2 regions of the Streptomyces sp. NPDC004542 genome follow, and region 1 is predicted to be linked to the other one. Evidence: riboswitches for the same ligand, from Rfam matches in the RefSeq annotation. Region 1 holds a riboswitch; the other holds the start of a gene.

Region 1 (5,834 bases):
TGGAACTCGCCAAGGCGGGCGGCGGCGAGGACGACGCGGGCACCTCCTGCACCTCGGTCCGCAACGCCTTCCCCGGCATCGTCACCGCGATCAAGCTCGGCGACGTCGCGGCCCAGGTCGAGATCCAGGCCGGCCCCCACCGCCTGGTCTCCCTGCTCACCCGCGAGGCCGTCGAGGAACTGGGGCTGGAGGTCGGCATGGAGGCCACCGCACGCGTGAAGTCGACGAACGTACATATCGACACGGCGTGACGGCAGGTACCCGCGGCGAGGTGCGGGGAGCGCCGGGCCGACGCGCGGGGCTCAAGGCGACGCGTGTCCCCGCATGCCCCGCCTGAACGACCCGGCACACTACGGTGTGGGGCCATGACCCTGAGCATCCGCAACCAGCTTCCCGGCACCGTCACCGCCGTCCAGCCCGGTGAGGTCATGACCATCGTCAAGATCCACCTGGACGGTGGCCAGGACGTCACGGCGGTCATCACGTCGGAGGCCGCCGGGCAACTCGCCCTCGCCCCGGGCACCACCGTCCGCGCTCTGGTGAAGTCGACGGAGGTCTCCCTGGCCACCAGCCGGGTCGACGGCCTCTCGATCCGCAATCAGCTCCCGGGCACCATCACCCGCCTCACGACGGGAACCGCGATGGCCTCGGTGAAGATCACCGTGGACGGTGCCGAACTCACCGCGGCGATCACCAAGGAAGCGGCCGCCGACCTCGGTCTCTTCGTGGGCTCGGACGTCATCGCCCTGATCAAGTCGACCGAGGTGTCGCTGGCGACCGCGTGAACGCGCGAGGGCCCCGCCCGGACTCGGACGGGGCCCCGGGGCAGACCGGCCCCGGTCGCTCGCTCAGTCCTCGTACGCGTCCAGCGGCGGGCAGGAGCAGACGAGGTTGCGGTCGCCGAAGGCCTGGTCGATGCGGCGCACCGGCGGCCAGTATTTGTCGGCGGCCGAGACCCCGGCCGGGAACACGGCCTCCTGGCGGCCGTAGGCGTGCTTCCACTCACCGCCGAGCGCGGCGGCGGTGTGCGGGGCGCCCCGCAGCGGGTTGTCCTCGGCGGGCCACTGGCCCGAGCCGACCTTCTCGATCTCCCCGCGGATCGCGATCATCGCGTCGCAGAACCGGTCCAGCTCGGCCAGGTCCTCCGACTCGGTCGGCTCGATCATCAGCGTGCCGGCCACCGGGAAGGACATCGTCGGCGCGTGGAAGCCGTAGTCGATGAGCCGCTTGGCCACGTCGTCCACGGACACCCCGGTCGCCTTGGTCAGCGGGCGCAGGTCGATGATGCACTCGTGCGCCACCAGACCGCCCGGGCCGGTGTAGAGCACGGGGTAGTGCGGCTCGAGGCGCTTGGCGACGTAGTTGGCGGAGAGCACCGCCACCTGGGTGGCGCGCCTGAGGCCCTCACCGCCCATCAGGCGGACGTACGCCCACGAGATCGGCAGGATGCCGGCCGAGCCCCAGGGCGCGGCCGAGATCGGGCCGACACCGGTCGCGGGACCCGCCGCCGGCTGGAGCGGGTGGTTCGGCAGGTACGGCGCCAGGTGCTCGCGCACGGCCACGGGACCGACGCCGGGACCGCCTCCGCCGTGCGGGATGCAGAACGTCTTGTGCAGGTTGAGGTGGGAGACGTCACCGCCGAAGTGGCCCGGCGCGGCGAGGCCGACCAGCGCGTTGAGGTTGGCGCCGTCGACGTACACCTGGCCGCCGGCGTCGTGGACCTGGGCGCAGATGTCGGCGACGTGTTCCTCGAACACCCCGTGCGTCGACGGGTACGTGATCATCAGCACCGCCAGCTCGTCACGGTACTGCTCGATCTTCGCCCGCAGGTCCGCGATGTCGATCTCGCCGTCCTCGGCGGTCTTCACCACGACGACCTTCATGCCCGCCATCACGGCGCTGGCGGCGTTGGTGCCGTGCGCGGAGGACGGGATGAGGCAGACGGTGCGCTGGTCGTCGCCGTTGGCGCGGTGGTAACCGCGCACGGCGAGCAGACCGGCGAACTCGCCCTGCGAACCGGCGTTCGGCTGCAGCGAGACCTTGTCGTATCCGGTGACCTCGGCGAGACGTTCCTCCAGCTCACGGATGAGCGTGAGGTAGCCCTGCGCCTGCTCGGCGGGCGCGAAGGGGTGCAGCTGCCCGAACTCCGGCCAGGTGACCGGCTCCATCTCCGTGGTCGCGTTGAGCTTCATGGTGCAGGAGCCCAGCGGGATCATGCCGCGGTCGAGCGCGTAGTCGCGGTCGGCGAGCCGGCGCAGGTAGCGCAGCATCGCAGTCTCGGAGCGGTGCTGGTGGAAGACCGGGTGGGCGAGGTAGTCGTCGGTCCGCAGCAGGGCCGCGGGGAGCGCGTCCGCGGTCGCCGCGTCCAGCGCCTCGATGTCCCCCTCGACCCCGAACGCGGTCCACACGGCGACCAGCTGGGCGCGGGTCGTGGTCTCGTCGCAGGCGGCCGAGACATGGTCGCCGTCGACGGGCCGCAGGTTGACCCCGCCCGCCCGGGCGGCGGCCACGACCTCGGCGGCCCGGCCGGGCACGCGCGCGGTGACCGTGTCGAAGAAGGCGCCGTGGACGACCTCGACACCCCCCGCCCGCAGCCCCTCGGCCAGGAGGGTGGCGTACCGGTGGGTGCGCCGCGCGATGGTCTTCAGGCCCTCAGGCCCGTGGTAGACGGCGTACATGCCGGCCATGACGGCGAGCAGCACCTGGGCGGTGCAGATGTTGCTGGTGGCCTTCTCGCGGCGGATGTGCTGCTCGCGGGTCTGCAGCGCCAGCCGGTACGCCCGGTGGCCGTCCGCGTCGATGGACACGCCCACCAGACGGCCGGGCAGACTGCGGGCGAACCTCTCCTGCACCGCCATGTAGCCGGCGTGGGGGCCGCCGAAGCCCATGGGCACGCCGAAGCGCTGGGTCGTACCGATCGCGATGTCCGCGCCGAGCTCGCCCGGGGAGGTGAGCAGCGTCAGCGCCAGCAGGTCGGCGGCGACGGTGACGAGCGCGCCGAGCTCGTGCGCCCGGTCGATGACGGGCTTGATGTCGCGTACGGCGCCGGACGCGCCCGGGTACTGGATCAGCACGCCGTTGATCTCACGCTCGGCGAGCTCGGCCGGGATGCCCTGGCTGAGGTCGGCGACCACGACCTCCACGCCGGTCGGTTCGGCGCGGGTCCGGATCACGGCGACGGTCTGCGGCAGCGCGTCCGCGTCGACGAGGAAGAGGCCCTTCTTGTTCCGGCCCATGCGCCGGGACAGCGCCATCGCCTCGGCCGCCGCCGTGCCCTCGTCGAGCAGTGAGGCACCGGAGGTCGGCAGCCCGGTGAGCTCGGCGACCATGGTCTGGAAGTTCAGCAGGGCCTCGAGACGTCCCTGGGAGATCTCCGGCTGGTACGGCGTGTAGGCGGTGTACCAGGCCGGGTTCTCCATCACGTTGCGCAGGATGACCGGCGGTGTGAAGGTCCCGTAGTACCCGAGCCCGATCATCGAGTCGAGGACCTGGTTGCGGCCGGCGAGCGCGCGCAGCTCGGCGAGCACCTCCGCCTCGGTGCGGGCGCCCGGGAGATCCAGGGCGTCGGCGTTCTTGATCACATCCGGCACCGCGGCGGCGGTCAGCTCGTCGAGCGAGCCGTATCCGACGTGCGCGAGCATCTTGGCCCGCGCCTCCTGGTCGGGACCGATGTGGCGCTGCTCGAAGGGGATGCCCTGTTCGAGCTCGGAGAGCGGGGTGCGGTGGGCGGTCATTGCGGAGGCCTCCTGGTCTGACGCGACCTTCGAGGGGCACCCCGGCACGGGTACCCCGACGGCCTCCCCCTCTGTCATCTCGACCTGAGAGCTTCACCGGGTCGCCCGAGGGCCCCGGCTTTCACCGTCGGTGAGGGCGGAAGCCGTGGAGACACCGCCCTGCTTTCCAGAGTGACCTCGTCCGTGCGGTACGTGAGCCTGAGAGATTCCGGGGAGGATTTGCTCCTTCGGCGCCTCCGGTGGTGTCCGGAGGACTCTCCCGCACGGGGTCAGCGGCCGTTTGCCAGCCTACCAGCGAGGCCGACGCGCGGGCCTCGAGTGGCCACCTTCCTGAATGTGCTCTTTTGTGGTGCTTACGGATGAGTTGCGACCAAGAGGAGGGACCGTGCGAACCGATATCGATCCGCGCCACCTGATCGGCCGCAAGGCGTTCGACCGCAATGGCGACAAGATCGGCACGATCGACGAGGTCTACCTCGACGACGCGACCGGCGAACCGGAGTGGGCGGCCATACGTACCGGCCTGTTCTCCAGGGACGCCTTCGTCCCGCTCGAACCCAGCGAACTGATCGACGGCGCCCTCCGCGTCCCCTTCGACCGGTCCCTCATCAAGGACGCGCCCGACTTCGGCGTCGGCCGTCACCTCTCCCCCGAGCAGGAACTCCAGCTCTACCACCACTACGGCCTCGACGTGACCTCGTCGCACCCGCTCCCGGACCACGACTTCGGCCACCTGGCGGGCACGGACGAGACGGCCGGACCGGCGTAGCGAACCCCCGGGCCGTCCGCCAAGCGGCTCGTCCGCACCACGTCAGGGTCTGCCCGCACCTTTCCCGCCCCTGTCCGCCCGGACGGAGGCCCGCTCCCCACCGCCCTCGGGTCACTCCGTCCCGCTCCCGGCCCCCGCCACACCGCCATGGAGCCCGCTCACAGCCGCTACGGCGGCCAACGGCAGCGGATCCGCCGGTTCCAGCGCCGGGTCGTCGACCCGGAACGTCCGCACCCGGCCGGGCTCGGAGCCGGGGGTCTCGAAGCGCACGGTGACCCGCCCGAGCCCGCTGCCCTGCACCCAGCCGTGCCCGAGTTCCGCGTGCCGCACGTCATGGCCCGCGGGCCAGCGCCGTTCGGCCGGCGGCTGCTGTTCCGCGACGGGTTCGGGCACCGCCTCCTGCGCCGTCGGAGCCGGCTCACCCGCCGCCTGAGCGAACAGGTCCTCCTGCGTGTAGTCGGCGAGCCCGGAGACACCCACGCCGAGCAGCCGCACCCCGCCGGTGGTGTCGACGGAGTCCAGCAACCGGGCCGCCGCCTCCCGCACGACCGCCGCATCGTCCGTGGGCCCCCGCAGCGTCTCCGACCGGGTCAGCGTCGAGAAGTCGTACCGCCTCACCTTCAGCACGATGGTCCTCCCCGACAGCCCGGCCCCGCGCAGCCGCCCGACGCACCGATCCGCGAGCCGCTGCACCTCCAGGCCGACCCGGAGCCGGTCGTGAATGTCCACGTCATAGGTGTCCTCGACCGACACCGACTTGGCCTCCCGCTCCGCCACCACGGGCCGCTCGTCATGCGCCAGTGCCATGGCGTACAGAGCGTGGCCGTGGGCCTTCCCCAGCAGCCGTACGAGCTCGTCCTCGCCCGCCTCGGCGAGTTCGCCGACCGTGGTGATCCCGGCGCGCCGCAGGTGGTCCCCCGTCGCCGGCCCCACTCCGGGCAGGGTCCGCACCGTCATCGGGCCCAGCAGTCCCCGCTCCGTCCCCGGTTCGATCAGGACCAGCCCGTCCGGCTTGGCCTGCTCGGAGGCGATCTTCGCGAGCATCTTGGAGGCGGCGAGCCCCACCGACCCCGTCAGTCCCGTGACGGCCCGGATGTCCGCGCGCAGCTTCTCCCCCGCCAGACGGGCCGAGTCCCCGTCCCGGGCCGCTCCCCCCGCCTCCAGGTCCACGAACGCCTCGTCCAGGCTCAGCGGCTCGACGAGCGGCGACAGCGCCCGCAGCAAGGCCATCACCTGTTCGCTGATCGACCGGTACAGCCCGAAGCGCGGGACCAGATAGGCGGCGTTGGGGGCGAGCCGACGCGCCTGGGCCATCGGCATCGCCGAGTGGA
Region 2 (5,834 bases), on a different contig from region 1:
CCAGCCGCCGAAGTAGCCGGCCATGATGCCGAACAGCGCGCCGAACACCACCGCGACGACGGCGGCGAGGAAGGCGACGAGCAGGGAGATGCGGGCGCCGTAGACGATGCGGCTGAACACGTCGCGGCCCTTGTTGGGTTCGACACCGAAGAGGTAGTCGCCGCTCACCCCGCCCCATGCGCCCTTGGGGAGGTTGGTCAGCTCGTCCAGCTCGTCCTGGTGGAACTCGTTCGGGGGGTGGCCCAGCAGGGACACGATCAGCGGGGCGAACACCGCGACCAGCACGAGGACGACGACGGTGATGCCGCCCGCGAGCGCCAGCTTGTCCTGCTTCAGACGGTGCCAGGCGATCTGCTTGAGCGACCGGCCCTCGATCTTCCTGCCGACGCCCGTCTCCGGCGGCGCGATCGGGGCCGCTTCCGCAGTCGGCTCGTGCAATGGTGCCGTCATCTGGCAGGGACCCCTCTCAAACCGGCTGTAGCCGGGGCGCACTTGCCGCGGTAGCGGCGTCAACAGTCCGTCGTACAGGGGTGAAGGCCCCTGGATCGGGAGTCTTCAACGCTTTGGCGATCAGTTGCCAGAGTTGGCAGCGAATGGATGCGTAAACGTGATGCGGGCAGGAGGGTTCCGTTATCCGGACAGTGGGTAACGGGGGGCGGACGGGGGCGAAGAGGACATTCGACCGATGAAGGGATCTTACGTCACCGTCTACGCGCGAAGATCACCCTTCGGCCACACCAGGCACGGTGACGCCTCGTCAGAACAGGGATGCCGCCTGCGGGTCGGCCGGGGCTCAGTAACCGCCGGGCGCCGGCGGATAGCCGTACCCGGCGGCCGGCGGCGGCTGGGCGGGCGCGTGTGCCTCGCGGTCGTAGAAGGGGCGGGCGTGGTGCCGCATCCACATGACGACGGGGTCGTACTCGTCCGACATCACGACCGTCGACACCGGCAGCCCGTCCGGGACCGCCCCGATGGACTGCTGCATCATGGCGCGCACCGAGTCCACCGCGGGCGGCGACGTGTCGTACACGTCCAGTCCGATGGCGAGGTACGGCGCCCCGAGCGCGGGCTGCACCCAGGCGCGGCGCAGCGAGCGGACGGCCTGGGTGCGGTGGGCGTTCTGCGCGAGCAGGGCGTAGAACTGCGGGACCTCGATGCCGGGTTCCGTCAGGCGCAGCGGGCCGGCGGGCCGGCGGTCCAGGCCGGTGGCGATCCGGCGCAGGTCGAGCCAGGGGACGCCGACACCGCCGCCCGGGGCGTGCGGATTGAGCCAGAGCCCGTAGTGGTCCGGGTAGAGCGTGCGCGCCACGTCGACCGCGTCGACCACCTCGTACGAGCGGTTCCAGCCACTGGCCGACAGCTCCTGGGCGGAGGTGACGCAGGGCGCGTAGCCGAAGCCGTCCACCTCCATGTTCCCGTACTGGGCGTCGGGGGAACCGGCCTGGCCGTGCCACAGGAGCATCCAGACCTGGCCGGAGGCGGGGGTCGCGAGCGCCCTGAGGAGTGCCTCGTAGGCGTCGTAACGCCCGGGCGTCACCTGGCGCAGCATGTGCTCGACCTGTCCGGTCGCAGCGGTGCCGCTCGCGCTCACCTGTTTACCGCCCCTTCGAGAAGTCGCCCCGCGTGTGGAGACAGCTTAAGCGCCCGGGAGCTCGCGGCTTGGTGTCCGTCGGCGAGTACGGGACGCGTGTGACTCGTCGCCCGGGGCGCGTACGGGCCCGGCCCCGGACTCCTCGGCGGCGTGTTTCAGCCGCCGTACTGGTAGAAGGGCCGCACGGTCGTCCTCAGCCAGTCGGCCACCGGGTCGTCGGTCACGTCCAGCAGGACCAGGTTGACCGGCCATGTCACCGGGACCGTGCCGAGGGCCCTGCCCAGGGCGTCCAGGGGCAGGGCGCGCAGGTCGCCCTCCCACTGGGAGAGTTCGACGCCTACGAACATGACCGGGTCGTCCGTCTCGACGGCGGCCAGGCAGCGGCGGGCGGTGCGGACCACCCCGATCCGCTCGAACTCGGCGGAAGCGGCGGCGAGGAAGTCGACCGGGTCGTCCTGCCAGTCGGGTTCGAACAGGCGGACGCGCCCACCGCTCGCGGGGCCGTCGAGCGGGGTGCGGCCGGCCCGGCACAGCTCGGCCACGGCCTGCGGCGGGAGCGGGACACCGACCGTGCCGTCCGGGTTGACGACGATGCCGACCTGCGGGGGCAGACCGCGGGCGAACTCCACGGCGGGGGCGACGGTGTACCCGATGTGGGAACCGACGACCTGGCGGAACTGCTCCTCGGAGCTGAACACCGGCACGTACGCCTGGCCGTCGAGCTCCATCGTCGGCAGGTCGAGCGGGCCGCTGCCGGGGCCGCCGCCGTTGGGCAGCGGGACCCAGAGGAAGCTGCGGCCCAGCACCTCGATGATCCGGCCGCCGGCCGAGGGGATGCCGAACGACGCCGACAGCATCTCCTCCAGTTCGTTGCCGGGCCATCCGCTGTGCGGATGGGGGTGCGTCTGTGCCGGGAAGTCCGCGGGAAAGTCCGCCGGGAAGTCCATCTGCCTACCACCTGCTGGGACCAACTGTTGTGGCTGAAAGGCTAGCGGGTACCGGTGCCGGCCGGGCGGGTCCGCTCAGCCCGCGAAACCGATCCCGTGCAGCACGTCGGCGGCGCTCCGGTCGAGCAGCACCGCCGAGCCGCAGCCCGGGGGCAGTTCGCCCCGCTCCACCGCGCGCAGCAGCCGGGCGGCCGCCCGGCGGTGGCGCAGGAACGCGTACCGGGAGACGCCCCGGCCGCGCTCGCGCTGACCCTCGCGGGCCGTGGCGGGCGGGACGTCGAGCAGCAGCAGGTGCAGCGTGCCGCCCCGGCGGCGGGCCGCGCGGGCCAGCCACGCCCGCACCCAGGCCTGCGTACCGCAGTCGTGCACCACGACCCCTTCGCCGGTGCGCAGCGCGCGGCGCAGTCCGGCGTAGTGGGCGAGCCGGACCAGGGGGCGGTACACCGCGTAGGGCAGGAGGCGGGGCATACGGCGCTCCCAGCGGTCACGGGCGTCCTGGGAGTCGATGCGCGGGCCCTGGACCGCGCGGTGCATCAGCGTCGACTTGCCGCTGCCGGGCAGACCGGTGACCACCACCAGGTCGCGGGGGCCGAAGAGCAGGCCGCGCGGGCTGCGCCCCGCGCGGTCGCGCAGGTCGCGGACGACGGGTGCCGGGCGCTCGTGGCACCGCTCGTGGCACCGCTCGCGGGCCGGGAGGGCGGCGGGCTGCCGGGGCACCGCGACGCCCGTGGTCGTGGCGCAGGCGGCCGGGGTCCTGTTCACCGTGATCGTCCTCCCTGTGGTCAGGAAAGGTTCTCCCCACCGAATGTAAAGAGAAGGTAATACACGGTGTTTCCCGTTCGCGTGCGCTTAGTGCCACAGCCCGGTCACAAACGGCTCGCTCTGGAGGGCGGGGTCCAGGCATGCAATGATGAGCCCGCCAACTGCATACCGGCCGTTTGAATCCGCGCGGGAGAGTCCCCGGCAGCAGCTTCACCGGGGCGCCGAAGGAGCAAGTCCCTCCCTTGAATCTCTCAGGCCCCGTCACCGCGCGGGCGAGGCACATCTGAAAAGCGGGCCGCTGTGTCAGTGGCTCCACCCAAGGTGCAAGCCGTGACCCCCCCTCGGGGCGGATCATGGCGAACCTCTCAGGTCCCGATGACAGATGGGGAGGAACGACCTCGCCTGTCTTTCTTGGGAGACGACCGACCGATGAGCAGTACCGAATCCGCCCAGCCCCGCCGTACCGCGCTCGACGCCGTGCACCGCTCGCTGGGCGCGACGATGACCGACTTCGCCGGCTGGGACATGCCGCTGCGCTACGGCTCCGAGCGCGACGAGCACCTCGCCGTGCGCACCAGGGCCGGGCTGTTCGACCTCTCCCACATGGGCGAGATCACCGTGACCGGCGCCGGGGCGGCCGCCTTCCTGAACCACGCCCTGGTCGGCGACATCGCCTCCGTCGGCGTGGGCCGCGCCCGCTACACCATGATCTGCCGGGCCGACGGCGGCATCCTGGACGACCTGATCGTCTACCGGCTCGCCGGGACGGAGTACATGGTCGTCGCGAACGCCTCCAACGCCCAGGTGGTGCTGGACGCGCTGACCGAGCGGTCGGCCGGCTTCGACGCCGAGGTCCGCGACGACCGGGACGCGTACGCCCTGATCGCCGTCCAGGGCCCCGAGTCCCCCGGCATCCTGAAGTCCCTCACCGACGCCGACCTCGACGGCCTGAAGTACTACGCCGGCCTGCCCGGCACCGTCGCCGGCGTCCCCGCGCTCATCGCGCGCACCGGGTACACCGGCGAGGACGGCTTCGAGCTCTTCGTGCAGCCCGGGCACGCCGTCGAACTGTGGCAGGCGCTGAGCAAGGCCGGCGAGGGCGCCGGGCTGGTGCCCTGCGGCCTGTCCTGCCGGGACACGCTCCGCCTGGAGGCGGGCATGCCGCTGTACGGGCACGAGCTGACCACCTCGCTCACCCCCTTCGACGCCGGGCTCGGCCGGGTGGTGAAGTTCGGGAAGGAGGGGGACTTCGTGGGCCGCGAGGCGCTGGCCGAGGCCGCCGCGCGCGCCGAGCGGAACCCGCCGCGCGTACTGGTCGGCCTGGTCGCCGAGGGCCGCCGGGTCCCCCGCGCCGGGTACCCGGTCGTCGCCGGCGGCGCGGTGATCGGCGAGGTCACCTCCGGTGCGCCCTCCCCCACGCTGGGCAGGCCCATCGCCATGGCCTACGTCGACGCGGCGCACGCGGCACCGGGCACACCGGGCGTCGGCGTGGACATCCGGGGCAGTCACGAACCGTACGAAGTCGTGGCGCTGCCGTTCTACAAGCGCCAGAAGTAGACACTGGGCGCGGGCCCCGGCGTCCCGGCGTCCGGACGTGACCCCGCGCACATTCCCCCTGATCACACACGTTTCCAGGGTTCCCCCTTCACCAGCACTCCCGCGCGTACAGGAGAATTCAGGCCATGAGCAACCCCCAGCAGCTGCGTTACAGCAAGGAGCACGAGTGGCTGTCGGCCGCCGAGAACGGCGTCTCGACGGTCGGCATCACCGAGTTCGCGGCCAACGCGCTCGGCGACGTCGTCTACGCCCAGCTCCCCGAGGTCGGCTCCACGGTGAGCGCGGGTGAGACCTGCGGCGAGCTGGAGTCGACCAAGTCGGTGTCCGACCTGTACTCGCCGGTCACCGGTGAGGTCACCGCGATCAACGAGGACGTGGTCGACGACCCGTCGCTGGTCAACTCCGCCCCCTTCGAGGGCGGCTGGCTGTTCAAGGTCCGCGTCACCGAGGAGCCGGCCGACCTGCTCTCCGCCGACGAGTACACCGCCCAGAACGCCGGCTGAGGAGTCGTAGCCGTATGACTGTCCTGAACACGTCCCTGCACGAGCTCGACCCGGAGATCGCCGCCGCGGTCGACGCCGAGCTGAACCGCCAGCAGTCCACGCTCGAAATGATCGCCTCGGAGAACTTCGCCCCGCTCGCGGTCATGGAGGCGCAGGGCTCGGTCCTCACCAACAAGTACGCCGAGGGCTACCCGGGCCGCCGCTACTACGGCGGCTGCGAGCACGTCGACGTCGCCGAGCAGATCGCCATCGACCGCCTCAAGGAGCTGTTCGGCGCGGAGTACGCCAATGTGCAGCCCCACTCCGGTGCCTCCGCCAACCAGGCCGCCCTGTTCGCGCTGGCCCAGCCCGGCGACACCATCCTCGGCCTGGACCTGGCCCACGGCGGCCACCTGACCCACGGCATGCGGCTGAACTTCTCCGGCAAGCAGTTCGACGTGGTCGCCTACCACGTCGACGACTCCGGCCTGGTCG

What was found. Region 1 has a riboswitch for glycine ahead of gcvP (aminomethyl-transferring glycine dehydrogenase). Riboswitches for the same ligand answer to the same signal wherever they lie in the genome.
Region 2: linked by a shared signal. The riboswitch ahead of gcvT (glycine cleavage system aminomethyltransferase GcvT) and the one ahead of gcvP (aminomethyl-transferring glycine dehydrogenase) in region 1 are both predicted to bind glycine.

The regions. Positions count from the first base shown of each region.
Region 1 is NZ_JBEXLP010000036.1:9,157-14,990, reverse strand. Features, by position in the region: gene ABZX30_RS20660 (helix-turn-helix transcriptional regulator) at 1-251, shown strand, start outside; gene ABZX30_RS20655 (TOBE domain-containing protein) at 366-785, shown strand; gene gcvP (aminomethyl-transferring glycine dehydrogenase) at 849-3,734, opposite strand; glycine riboswitch at 3,911-4,006, opposite strand; gene ABZX30_RS20645 (PRC-barrel domain-containing protein) at 4,120-4,503, shown strand; gene ABZX30_RS20640 (DNA polymerase IV) at 4,615-5,834, opposite strand, start outside.
Region 2 is NZ_JBEXLP010000073.1:7,209-13,042, reverse strand. Features, by position in the region: gene ABZX30_RS29150 (ABC transporter permease) at 1-450, opposite strand, end outside; gene ABZX30_RS29145 (enhanced serine sensitivity protein SseB C-terminal domain-containing protein) at 794-1,591, opposite strand; gene ABZX30_RS29140 (enhanced serine sensitivity protein SseB) at 1,747-2,538, opposite strand; gene ABZX30_RS29135 (AAA family ATPase) at 2,614-3,306, opposite strand; glycine riboswitch at 3,478-3,577, shown strand; gene gcvT (glycine cleavage system aminomethyltransferase GcvT) at 3,730-4,857, shown strand; gene gcvH (glycine cleavage system protein GcvH) at 4,983-5,360, shown strand; gene glyA (serine hydroxymethyltransferase) at 5,375-5,834, shown strand, end outside.